3 regions of the Actinoplanes subglobosus genome follow, and region 3 is predicted to be linked to each of the others. Evidence: riboswitches for the same ligand, from Rfam matches in the RefSeq annotation. Region 3 holds a riboswitch; each other region holds the start of a gene.

Region 1 (3,174 bases), on a different contig from region 3:
CGGCACCGCCGCCACCACCGGACCCGCCTCCTCCGACAACGCCCGATACGGATTCAACAGCCCCACCCCGTACGCCACACTCCGCGGCCCACCCGGCGCCGGATCCACCGACCGCAACAACCGGCCCGTGATCTCCCGCGCACTCTCCCCCGGAAACCGCTCCCGCAACAACGCCACCGTCGCCGACACGAACGGCGCCGCAAAACTCGTCCCCTGCACCGACCGATGCCCCCGCACCGGCGACAACACCGTCACCTGATCACCGAACGCCGCAATGTCCACATGCGCACCCGGCTGCGAATAACCGGCCAGCAACCCGTCCGCCCCCACCGCGGCCACCCCGATCACCCCCGGATAAGCCGCCGGATACGCCACCCCCGCCTCCGCACCACCATTACCGGCCGCCGCGACCACCACCACATCCGACCGCACCGCCTCAGCGACCGCATCCCGCACCGCCGGATCCTCCAACGGCATCACCAGCGAGATGTTGATCACGTCAGCATCCGCCGGACCCGCCGCCCACCGGATCGCCGACGCGAACGCATCCGCACTCGACCGCGACCGCGCGATCTCCTGCTGCCCCCTGCTGTCGGTGTCCTCGGTCACCCGCACCGGAACAATCGTCACCCCCGGCGCCAAACCCTGCACCCCGGTACTCACATCCGGCAGCCCCGCGATGATCCCCGCCACCGCCGTCCCATGCCCCACACAGTCACGCCGCCCGTCCGGAGCACCGTGCAACAGATCCCGCCCCGCCGCGACCTGCCCCTTCAACTGCGCATTACGCACATCCACCCCGGAGTCGACCACCGCCACCCGCACCCCGGCACCGGTCGCCAGACCCGCCAGACGCGCCGGCGCATACGCCCGCAACTCCGCCGGCACCCCCGCCACCACCGACCCCGCACCCAGACACGGCGCCGCCGCAACCGGCCCGGCCGGCACCACCACACCGGCACACACACCCACCACGACCGCCGCCACCAACCGCACCGCACACACCCCCGCACCACAGTGACCGGCGTGGATGCTACCGGTGCCCGGTTGTGCCGGCGGCACCCCGGCCATTAGGTTGAGAACAGCCAATCTGCGGTGTGTGAGGGAAACCGGTGAGAGTCCGGTGCGGTCGCGCCACTGTAAACGGGCCCCCAGCCAGGGGGCCGGTGAGTCAGGACGCTCACGTGCCGCAGGCCCCATCGATCGGGACGCGTCATCCCGTAGGAGGTTGACTCCGCCATGTCCAAGGCACAGACCATCACCACCCCCGCGGTCTCCGGCAAACTCCTCGCCACCGCAGCCGGCTTCACCGGCCTGATGCTCCTGCTGGCCTACCTCGTCGCCTTCGACCAGGGCGCCCTCTCCCAGAGCGGCATGTACCTGCACGAACTCATGCACGACGGCCGCCACCTGCTCGGTGTCCCGTGCCACTGACCCAACCCGGCTACATCCAGCTCCTGCTCCGCGGCCTGCTCGCCGGCCTCATCGCCGGCCTGCTCGCCGGAGGCTTCGCCTACCTCGCCGGCGAACCGCACATCAACGCGGCCATCGCCATCGAAGAAGCAGCCGCCCCCACCGGCGACACCGGCGAACAACCACTCGTCGACCGCGACATCCAGAGCACCGCCGGCCTCCTGCTGGCCACCAGCCTCTACGGCGTCGCCCTCGGCGGCATCCTCGCCACCGCCTACACCCTCCTACGACGACGCCTGCGCACCGGCAGCGACACCCACGCCGCCCTCGGCCTGGCCGCCGCCGCCCTCACCGGCATCGTCCTGGTCCCCTACCTCAAATACCCACCCAACCCACCCGCCGTCGGCAACCCCGACACCATCAACCAACGCACCGCCGCCTACCTCGCCGTCCTCGTCCTCGGACTGGTCGCCGTCTGGGCCGCCGTGCTCGCCTCCCGCACCCAAACCCACCCCTGGCGCCAAGCCGCCGCAGGCACCGCCGCCTTCCTCACCGTCGTCGGCATCGCCTACACGCTGCTGCCCACCTTCCACGAAGTCCCCGACGACTTCCCAGCCACCCTCCTCTGGGACTTCCGGATCTCGTCACTGGGCACCCAGACCATCCTCTGGACCGCCCTCGGCATCACCTTCGCCGCCCTGCTCACCCACAGCACCACCCGCAAGCAGGCCACCGCGGAGCCCATCACCACCGCGTGAACGCACTACGCCTGATCGCCGCCGGACACACCCCCGCACTACGCCGGGCCGTGTTCGGCGGCGACCCGCACCTCGACGAAGCCGGCCACCACGCCACCGTCGCCCTCAAGAACTCACCCGCACTGCTGCCACGCCACTTCCCCGACGACCAGCCCTGGCTGATCGCCCCCACCCACGCCGCCCAGCAGACCGCCACCCTCCTCGGCGCACCCGCCACCACCACCGAACCAGCCCTCGCCGAACCCGACTACGGCACCTGGACCGGCAACACCCTCGACCAGATCGACCCCGCCGGCCTCCACCAATTCCTCACCGACCCCACCGCAACACCCCACGGCGGCGAATCCCTCACCACCGCCACCACCCGACTCACCGCCTGGCTCGCACAAAACACCACCAGCAGACGTACGGCCATCGCCCACCCCCTGGTCATCCGCCTGCTCATCGCCGCCGCCCTCGGCCTGCCACCCAGCACACGCAGCCTCGCCGTAGCCCCCCTCACCGTCACCCGCCTCACCCACCACCACGGCTGGACCCTGCACCTCTGACCAACCGGACCCGCCATACGCGACCCAGCCGAGCCCCTCCGGCGAATGCCGCACCACCAGCGCCACCGCCGCCGCGATCAGCGCCCGCCACTCCGTAAAATCACCGACCGTGAACTACCACATCACCGTCGACGACCTCACCGGCCCCGCCATCGCCGCCCTCCTCCAGGAACACGTCGACCAGATGCGCGCCATCACCCCACCCGAAAGCAAACACGCCCTCGACCTCGACAGCCTCCGCGCCCCCGACATCACCCTCTGGACCGCCCACGACGGCGACCACCTCCTCGGCTGCGGCGCCCTCAAACACCTCGACCCCACCAGCGCCGAGATCAAATCCATGCGCACCGCCGCCACCGCCCAACGCCGAGGCGTCGCCGCAGCCCTGCTGACCCACCTCATCGCCGAAGCCCACACCCGCGGCTACCAGCGCCTCTACCTCGAAACCGGCGCCG
Region 2 (3,174 bases), on a different contig from region 3:
TCCGGCCAGGCGATCCGCCCAGGCCGGCGCCGCCGCCGGTGGCAGATCGGCAACCACCACGCCACGCCACGGCGTCACGACCAGCAGTTCCGCGGCCTCCAAGACCCTCATCGGCACGCCATCGAGGCGCCCCAACGGCACCAGCGCGGCGACCGCGGCGAGCCCGTCCTCCTGTGGCAGCACCCCGATCAGGTCACCGGGCTCCGGCGCCTCGACGGGCACCGCGACATCCACGGGCACGATCGTCACGCCGGGCGTGACGGTCACCGGGTCGGGCGGCACGCCGAGTGTGGCGGCCAGCCGGGCCGTGATGCGAGCGGGGCCGTCGATGAGCTCGCGCAACCGCCACGCCGCAGCGCTGCCGGAGCGCTGCTCGGCCCGCTCGGCCAGGAACGCGTGGGCGGCGGCGACCATCGTGGGCACGACGTCGTCGTAGCCGGCACGCAGCCCGGTGTCATGCCCGCCGAGCCTGATCACGAACGGTCCGTCGACGGCGGAAGCGGCGGGTGGGCACGGGACGACTGTGGACGGCGGCACCGGGACCGCGGCCACGTCGGAGGCGAGCGGGACCTGGCCGATGGCGAAGAGGAACTTACCGGGCAGCGCGGCCAGGGTGGCGTCAGCCTGGATCGCGAGGTCGAGCCGTCCTACGAGAGCGCGGAGAAGCGATCCTGGAAGAGGCGGGGCCGCAATGTTCCGTACATTATCGTGGGTCGGGGAAGGCAGCAGGCCCGCCGACCGCAACCGGGCCGCCAACGCCGGCGCATCGCCTGGTCTCAATGCTCTGAGCTGGAGATTGGCCCGGGAGGTCAGCTCCAGGCAGCCGTCGCCGAACTCCTCGGCCAGCTCGCGCAGCGAGCGCAGCTGAGCACCGGACAGCATGCCCCCTGGCAGCCGGACCCGCGCCAGCATGCCGTCGGCCGCGGCATGCAGCCGCAGCGCGCCGGGACAGGCGTCGGTGTCCGACGAACGGGGAGTCATGGCCCGGATACTACGGCCGACCCCCGACAGGAATTCACCTCCGTCGTGCGGTGGGTCGGGAGCGTCACAGCGGCCGTTCCGCCTTGACGCGGGACACCGGGGTTCGGAAAGGTTAGGGGCCAACGAGCGGCGACGCCGCGGAGGAAGCCGGTGCGAGTCCGGCGCGGTCCCGCCACTGTCACCAGGGCATTTCTCTGGGAGCCAGGAACTCCGGTCGCCGTGATGTCCGTCTACCCGGGGCGCGGACCCCGAGGGGGAGTGCGCTGTGTTCCTGCTGCTGTCGACGTCCGACACCGACCTGCTCAGCGCCCGGGCCAGCGGCTCGGCCTGGCGCCCGGCCAACCCGGCCCGCACCGCCGTCGACGACCTGCCCGCCCTGCTCGACGGGGCCGACCTCGTGGTGGTGCGTATCCTCGGTGGCCGCCGGGCCTGGGAGGAGGGCCTCGACGCGCTGCTCGCGAGCGGTCTGCCGGTCGTCGTCCTCGGCGGTGAGCAGGCGCCCGACGCCGAGTTGATGAAGCTGTCCACCGTGCCCGCCGGTGTCGCCGCGGACGCGCACACCTACCTGGCGCAGGGCGGTGCCGACAATCTCGCGGCACTGCACGACTTCCTCTCCGACACGGTGCTGCTGACCGGCAACGGGTTCGCTCCGGCGGTCGAGACCCCACAGTGGGGGCTCCTGCCACGCGAGGCGTCCGAGGGCGGCCGGGAGACGGTCGCGGTGCTCTACTACCGGGCCCACCACATGGCCGGCAACACCGCGTTCGTCGAGGCGCTGTGCCAGGCGATCGAGGCCCGGGGCGGCCGGGCGCTGCCGATCTTCACGGCCTCGCTGCGGACCGCCCCGCCGGAGCTGTTGGCCGAGCTGCGCAAGGCTGACGCGCTGGTGGTGACGGTTCTGGCCGCCGGCGGCACCCGCCCGGCGACGGCGAGCGCGGGTGGCGACGACGAGGCGTGGGATGTCGGTGTCCTCGCCGACCTGGACGTGCCGATCCTGCAGGGCCTGTGCCTGACCAGTTCGCGCGCGGCCTGGGAGGCCAGCGACGACGGTCTGTCCCCGCTGGACGCGGCGACGCAGGTGGCGATCCCCGAGTTCGACGGGCGGATCATCACGGTCCCGTTCTCCTTCAAGGAGATCGACGAGGACGGGCTGTCGGTCTACGTGGCCGACCCGGAGCGGGCGCTGCGGGTGGCCGGGATCGCTGTGGCGCACGCCCGGCTGCGGCATGTGCCGCCGGCCGACCGGCGGATCGCGCTGATGCTGTCGGCCTACCCGACGAAGCACTCGCGGATCGGCAACGCCGTCGGTCTGGACACCCCGGCCTCGACGGTCGCCCTGCTCGCCGCGCTCGCGGAGCGGGGTTACCGGATCGGCGACTTCGGGACCTATGACGGCGACGGTCTCATCCACACGCTGATCGCGGCCGGTGGCCAGGATCCCGACTGGCTCACCGAGGAGCAGCTCTCCGAAAACAAGGTCCGGATCTCCGGTGTGGCGTACGAGTCCTGGTTCGTGACGCTGCCGGACGACTTCCGGGAGAGTGTCGAGCGGCACTGGGGCCCGCCGCCGGGTGAGCTCTACACCGACGGCGGCGACATCGTGCTGGCCGCCCTCCGCGACGAGAACATCGTGGTCATGGTGCAGCCGCCGCGCGGGTTCGGGGCCAACCCGGTCGCCATCTACCACGACCCCGACCTCCCGCCGTCGCATCATTACCTGGCGGCGTACCGGTGGCTGGCCGACGAGTTCGGCGCGCACGCCGTCGTGCACGTCGGCAAGCACGGCAACCTGGAGTGGCTGCCGGGGAAGAACGTCGGCATGTCCGCTTCGGACGGCACCGACGCGGCCCTCGGCGACCTGCCGCTGATCTACCCGTTCCTGGTCAACGACCCGGGCGAGGGCACCCAGGCCAAGCGCCGGGCGCACGCCACCCTGGTCGACCACCTGATCCCGCCGATGGCCCGCGCCGAGTCCTACGGCGACATCGCCCGGCTGGAGCAGCTGCTCGACGAGCACGCCAACATCGCCGCCCTCGACCCGGCCAAGCTGCCGGCGATCCGCGCGCAGATCTGGACGCTGATCCAGGCCGCAAAGATGGACCACGACCTCGGTCAGGCCAACCGGCCCGACGACGAGGAGTTCGACGACTTCATCATGCACATCGACGGATGGCTGTGTGAGGTCAAGGACGT
Region 3 (3,174 bases):
GTCGAGCGGAGCGCTTCCCAACGCGCGGTCTGGGTCAGCGACGCGCCCCACAGATCCGGGTGCAGGTGACCCTTCGCCGCGCGGGTCTCGGAATAGGCCGGATGCGGCCCGGAAACGGCGGCGAGCCCGGCCGACGTCTCCAGCGCGGTCAGGAAGATCTCCTCCTGCACCCGCGTGGAAAGGGAACGGGCCTCGTCGGAGTCGAACGGGAGCCGCAGGGTGAAGAACGCGTCCTGCAATCCCATCAGTCCGAGCCCGACCGGTCGCCAGCGCGGATTCGAGGCCGCCGCCTGCGCCGACGGGTAGTAGTTGATGTCGATGACCCGGTCCAGATGGACCACTGCCGTCCGCACCGTCGCGCGCAGTCGCTCCCAGTCGACGCCGTCGGCGGTGACGTGCGCGCCGAGGTTGATCGACCCGAGGTTGCACACCGCCGTCTCCTCGTCGTTGTTCACTTCGAGGATCTCGGTGCACAGATTCGACAGGTGAATGGCGTTGCCCGGTTCGCCGGTCTGGTTCGACAGCGCGTTCGAGCGGTCCTTGAACGTCATCCAGCCGTTGCCGGTCTGGGCGAGCGTGCGCATCATCCGCCCGTACAGATCCCGGGCCTTGACGGTTTTGACCGCCTTCTTCTCCGCCGCCCGGTAGGCCTCGGTGAAGGCGTCACCGAACAGATCCGGCAGCTCAGGGGCGTCGGACGGGTCGATCAGCGACCAGTCCTCATCGGCTTCGACCCGGCGCATGAACTCGTCCGGAATCCAGTTCGCCAGGTTGAGATTGTGGGTCCGGCGTGATTCCTCACCGGTGTTGTCCCGCAGTTCCAGGAATTCCTCGACGTCCGGATGCCACGGCTCCAGATAGACGCACGCGGCGCCCTTGCGACGGCCGCCCTGATTGACCGCGGCCACCCCGGCGTCGAGGGTCTTCAGGAACGGGACGATGCCGTTCGACCGGCCGTTCGTGCCGCGAATCAGCGCGCCGCGGCCACGGATCCGCGACCATGCGATGCCGATGCCGCCGGAGAACTTCGACAGTTTCGCGACCTGGTGATAACGCTCGTAAATGGAGTCCAGCTCGTCCCTGGGCGAGTCGACGAGGAAGCACGACGACATCTGCGTGTGCCGGGTGCCCGAATTGAAGAGTGTCGGTGAGCTGGGCAGATAGGCCAGTGACGACATCAGCCGGTAGAAGCCGATCGCCTCGCGGGCGTCCGTCGACAGGCCGCACGCGACACGCAGCAGCCAGTACTGCGGTGTCTCGACGACCAGCCGCGACGTCGGGTGGCGCAACAGGTACCGGTCGGCGACGGTGCGCAGCCCGAAGTACTCGAACCGCAGGTCACCGGTGACGTCCACGGCGTCGTCGAGCTTGCGGGCGTTGCGGGCCACGAACGCGGCCGTCCCGTCACCGATCAGGCCGAGACCGTGCGCGTGACGGATCGACTGGCTGAAGCTCGCGACACCGTGGCCGCGGACCTCCTTGTCGACGTAGGCGGCCAGCAGCCGCGCCGCCAGCTTCGAGTACTGCGGCTCCTCACCGATCAGCTCCGCGGCCGTCTGGATCGAGAGTTTGTCCAGCTCGGCGGTGGTCGCGCCGTCGTACAGGCCGCTGATGGTCCTCGTCGCGACGCGCAGCGGATCGACCTCGTCGAGGTCGGTGACCCACAACTCGACCGCCTTGACGATCTTGTTGACGTCGACCGTCTCCAGGTCGCCGTTGCGTTTGCGCACCTGCATCACGTGCCGTCGCTGCTCCGGCACCGCCGTCTTCTGCGGCGTGAGTGTCATGCCCTCTCCTCGCGAGCGGGCGCGTGGGGGCGGACACCATCGGTCCCCGGGCATGCGGGGACGCTTCGGCGTCAGCCGTCCCACGCGGCCTTCGACCGCCGCACGCCACGGTGACGTGCGGCGCGCTGGCAGGTCTTCGGACTCGTGGGCGTCCAGCTCATCCCTACTGGCCGTCGCTTCCCAGGCCTCTCGCGAGGCCCAGTGCTTGATGACGGCGGTCGTTCCCACTCACCGCTGCGGGGCAGTCCCGGTTTTGCACCGGGTTCCCTGTTGCCTCGGGCAGGTCTGTGCGACCTGCCCGAACCAGCTGCGAGAGGCACTATATATGGCCACACTCGGCGACCGTCGACACCACATGGCGTGTCGCTTATATTGGCGGAACGTCAATAAGAGGGGTGGGACATGGACGCCGCAACCGCTCGCCGCCGTATCGCCGACATCCGCGCCGACGCCGGGAAGACCACGATCGACGAGCTCGACGATCTCTGGGCCGCACTGCCGACAACTGGGCCCGACGAGATCCTCGGCTCCTGGCGGGGCAGCGAGTTCGTCAGCGGCCACCGCTTCGAGGGCTACCTGCCGAAGATCCGCTGGCACGGCAAACGCTTCACCTCCCGTACCGACGTCGCCCCGCTCGTCTGCCGCGACGACGACGGCAACCTGTTCGACGACGTCGAACGGGCCAAGGGCGGCGCCGCCCTCTACGCCGTCGAGTTCCGCGGCGAGACGACCGCGACCATGGTCTACGACGGCCAGCCGGTCCTCGACCACTTCAAACGCGTCGACGACGACACCCTGCTCGGCGTCATGAACGGCAAGGGCGTCCTCGACGACGGCCGGCACTACTACTTCGTCCTCGAGAGAGAGTGAGCCGGTGCGCATCCGGGCAGCGCTCGTCGAAACGGCCGGCGGACCGTTCACCCTCCGCGACCTCGACCTCGAACCGCCGCGCACCGACGAGGTGCTGATCCGGGTCACCGCGGCCGGCATCTGCCACACCGACCTCAGCATGCGGCGCCGCTGGCCGGCCCGGATCTCCCCGATGGTCTTCGGCCACGAGGGCGCCGGCGTCGTCGAGGCCGTCGGCGACGCGGTCACCACGGTCACCGTCGGCGACACGGTCGCGGTCAGTTACCGCAGCTGCGGTCTGTGTGAACTGTGCCGCGGCGGGCATCCGGCCTACTGCCTGCTCAGCGATCTCAACATGCGCGGCACCCGCGCCGACGGCAGCACGCCGCTGAGCAGCGGCGAAGACAAGGTCTTCGGCAACTTCTTCGGCCAGTCCAGCTTTGCGACCCATCTGCTCGCCCATCAGACCAATGTGGTACGGGTACCTAGCACCCTGTCACCCACGGTAGCCGCGCCGCTCGGTTGCAGCGTACAGACC

Evidence for each region. Region 3 has a riboswitch for cobalamin ahead of ACFO0C_RS47275 (ribonucleoside-diphosphate reductase subunit alpha). Riboswitches for the same ligand answer to the same signal wherever they lie in the genome.
Region 1: another riboswitch for cobalamin. It lies ahead of ACFO0C_RS26045 (CbtB domain-containing protein); the one in region 3 lies ahead of ACFO0C_RS47275 (ribonucleoside-diphosphate reductase subunit alpha).
Region 2: another riboswitch for cobalamin. It lies ahead of cobN (cobaltochelatase subunit CobN); the one in region 3 lies ahead of ACFO0C_RS47275 (ribonucleoside-diphosphate reductase subunit alpha).

What each region holds. Positions count from the first base shown of each region.
Region 1 is NZ_JBHSBL010000019.1:141,324-144,497, reverse strand. Features, by position in the region: gene ACFO0C_RS26050 (S8 family serine peptidase) at 1-996, opposite strand, end outside; adenosylcobalamin (AdoCbl) riboswitch at 1,078-1,231, shown strand; gene ACFO0C_RS26045 (CbtB domain-containing protein) at 1,240-1,434, shown strand; gene ACFO0C_RS26040 (CbtA family protein) at 1,425-2,171, shown strand; gene ACFO0C_RS26035 (histidine phosphatase family protein) at 2,168-2,719, shown strand; gene ACFO0C_RS26030 (GNAT family N-acetyltransferase) at 2,829-3,174, shown strand, end outside.
Region 2 is NZ_JBHSBL010000038.1:9,666-12,839, reverse strand. Features, by position in the region: gene ACFO0C_RS46870 (precorrin-3B synthase) at 1-981, opposite strand, end outside; cobalamin riboswitch at 1,086-1,212, shown strand; gene cobN (cobaltochelatase subunit CobN) at 1,247-3,174, shown strand, end outside.
Region 3 is NZ_JBHSBL010000041.1:40,220-43,393, forward strand. Features, by position in the region: gene ACFO0C_RS47275 (ribonucleoside-diphosphate reductase subunit alpha) at 1-1,787, opposite strand, end outside; cobalamin riboswitch at 1,898-2,110, opposite strand; gene ACFO0C_RS47280 (DUF4334 domain-containing protein) at 2,190-2,657, shown strand; gene ACFO0C_RS47285 (NAD(P)-dependent alcohol dehydrogenase) at 2,662-3,174, shown strand, end outside.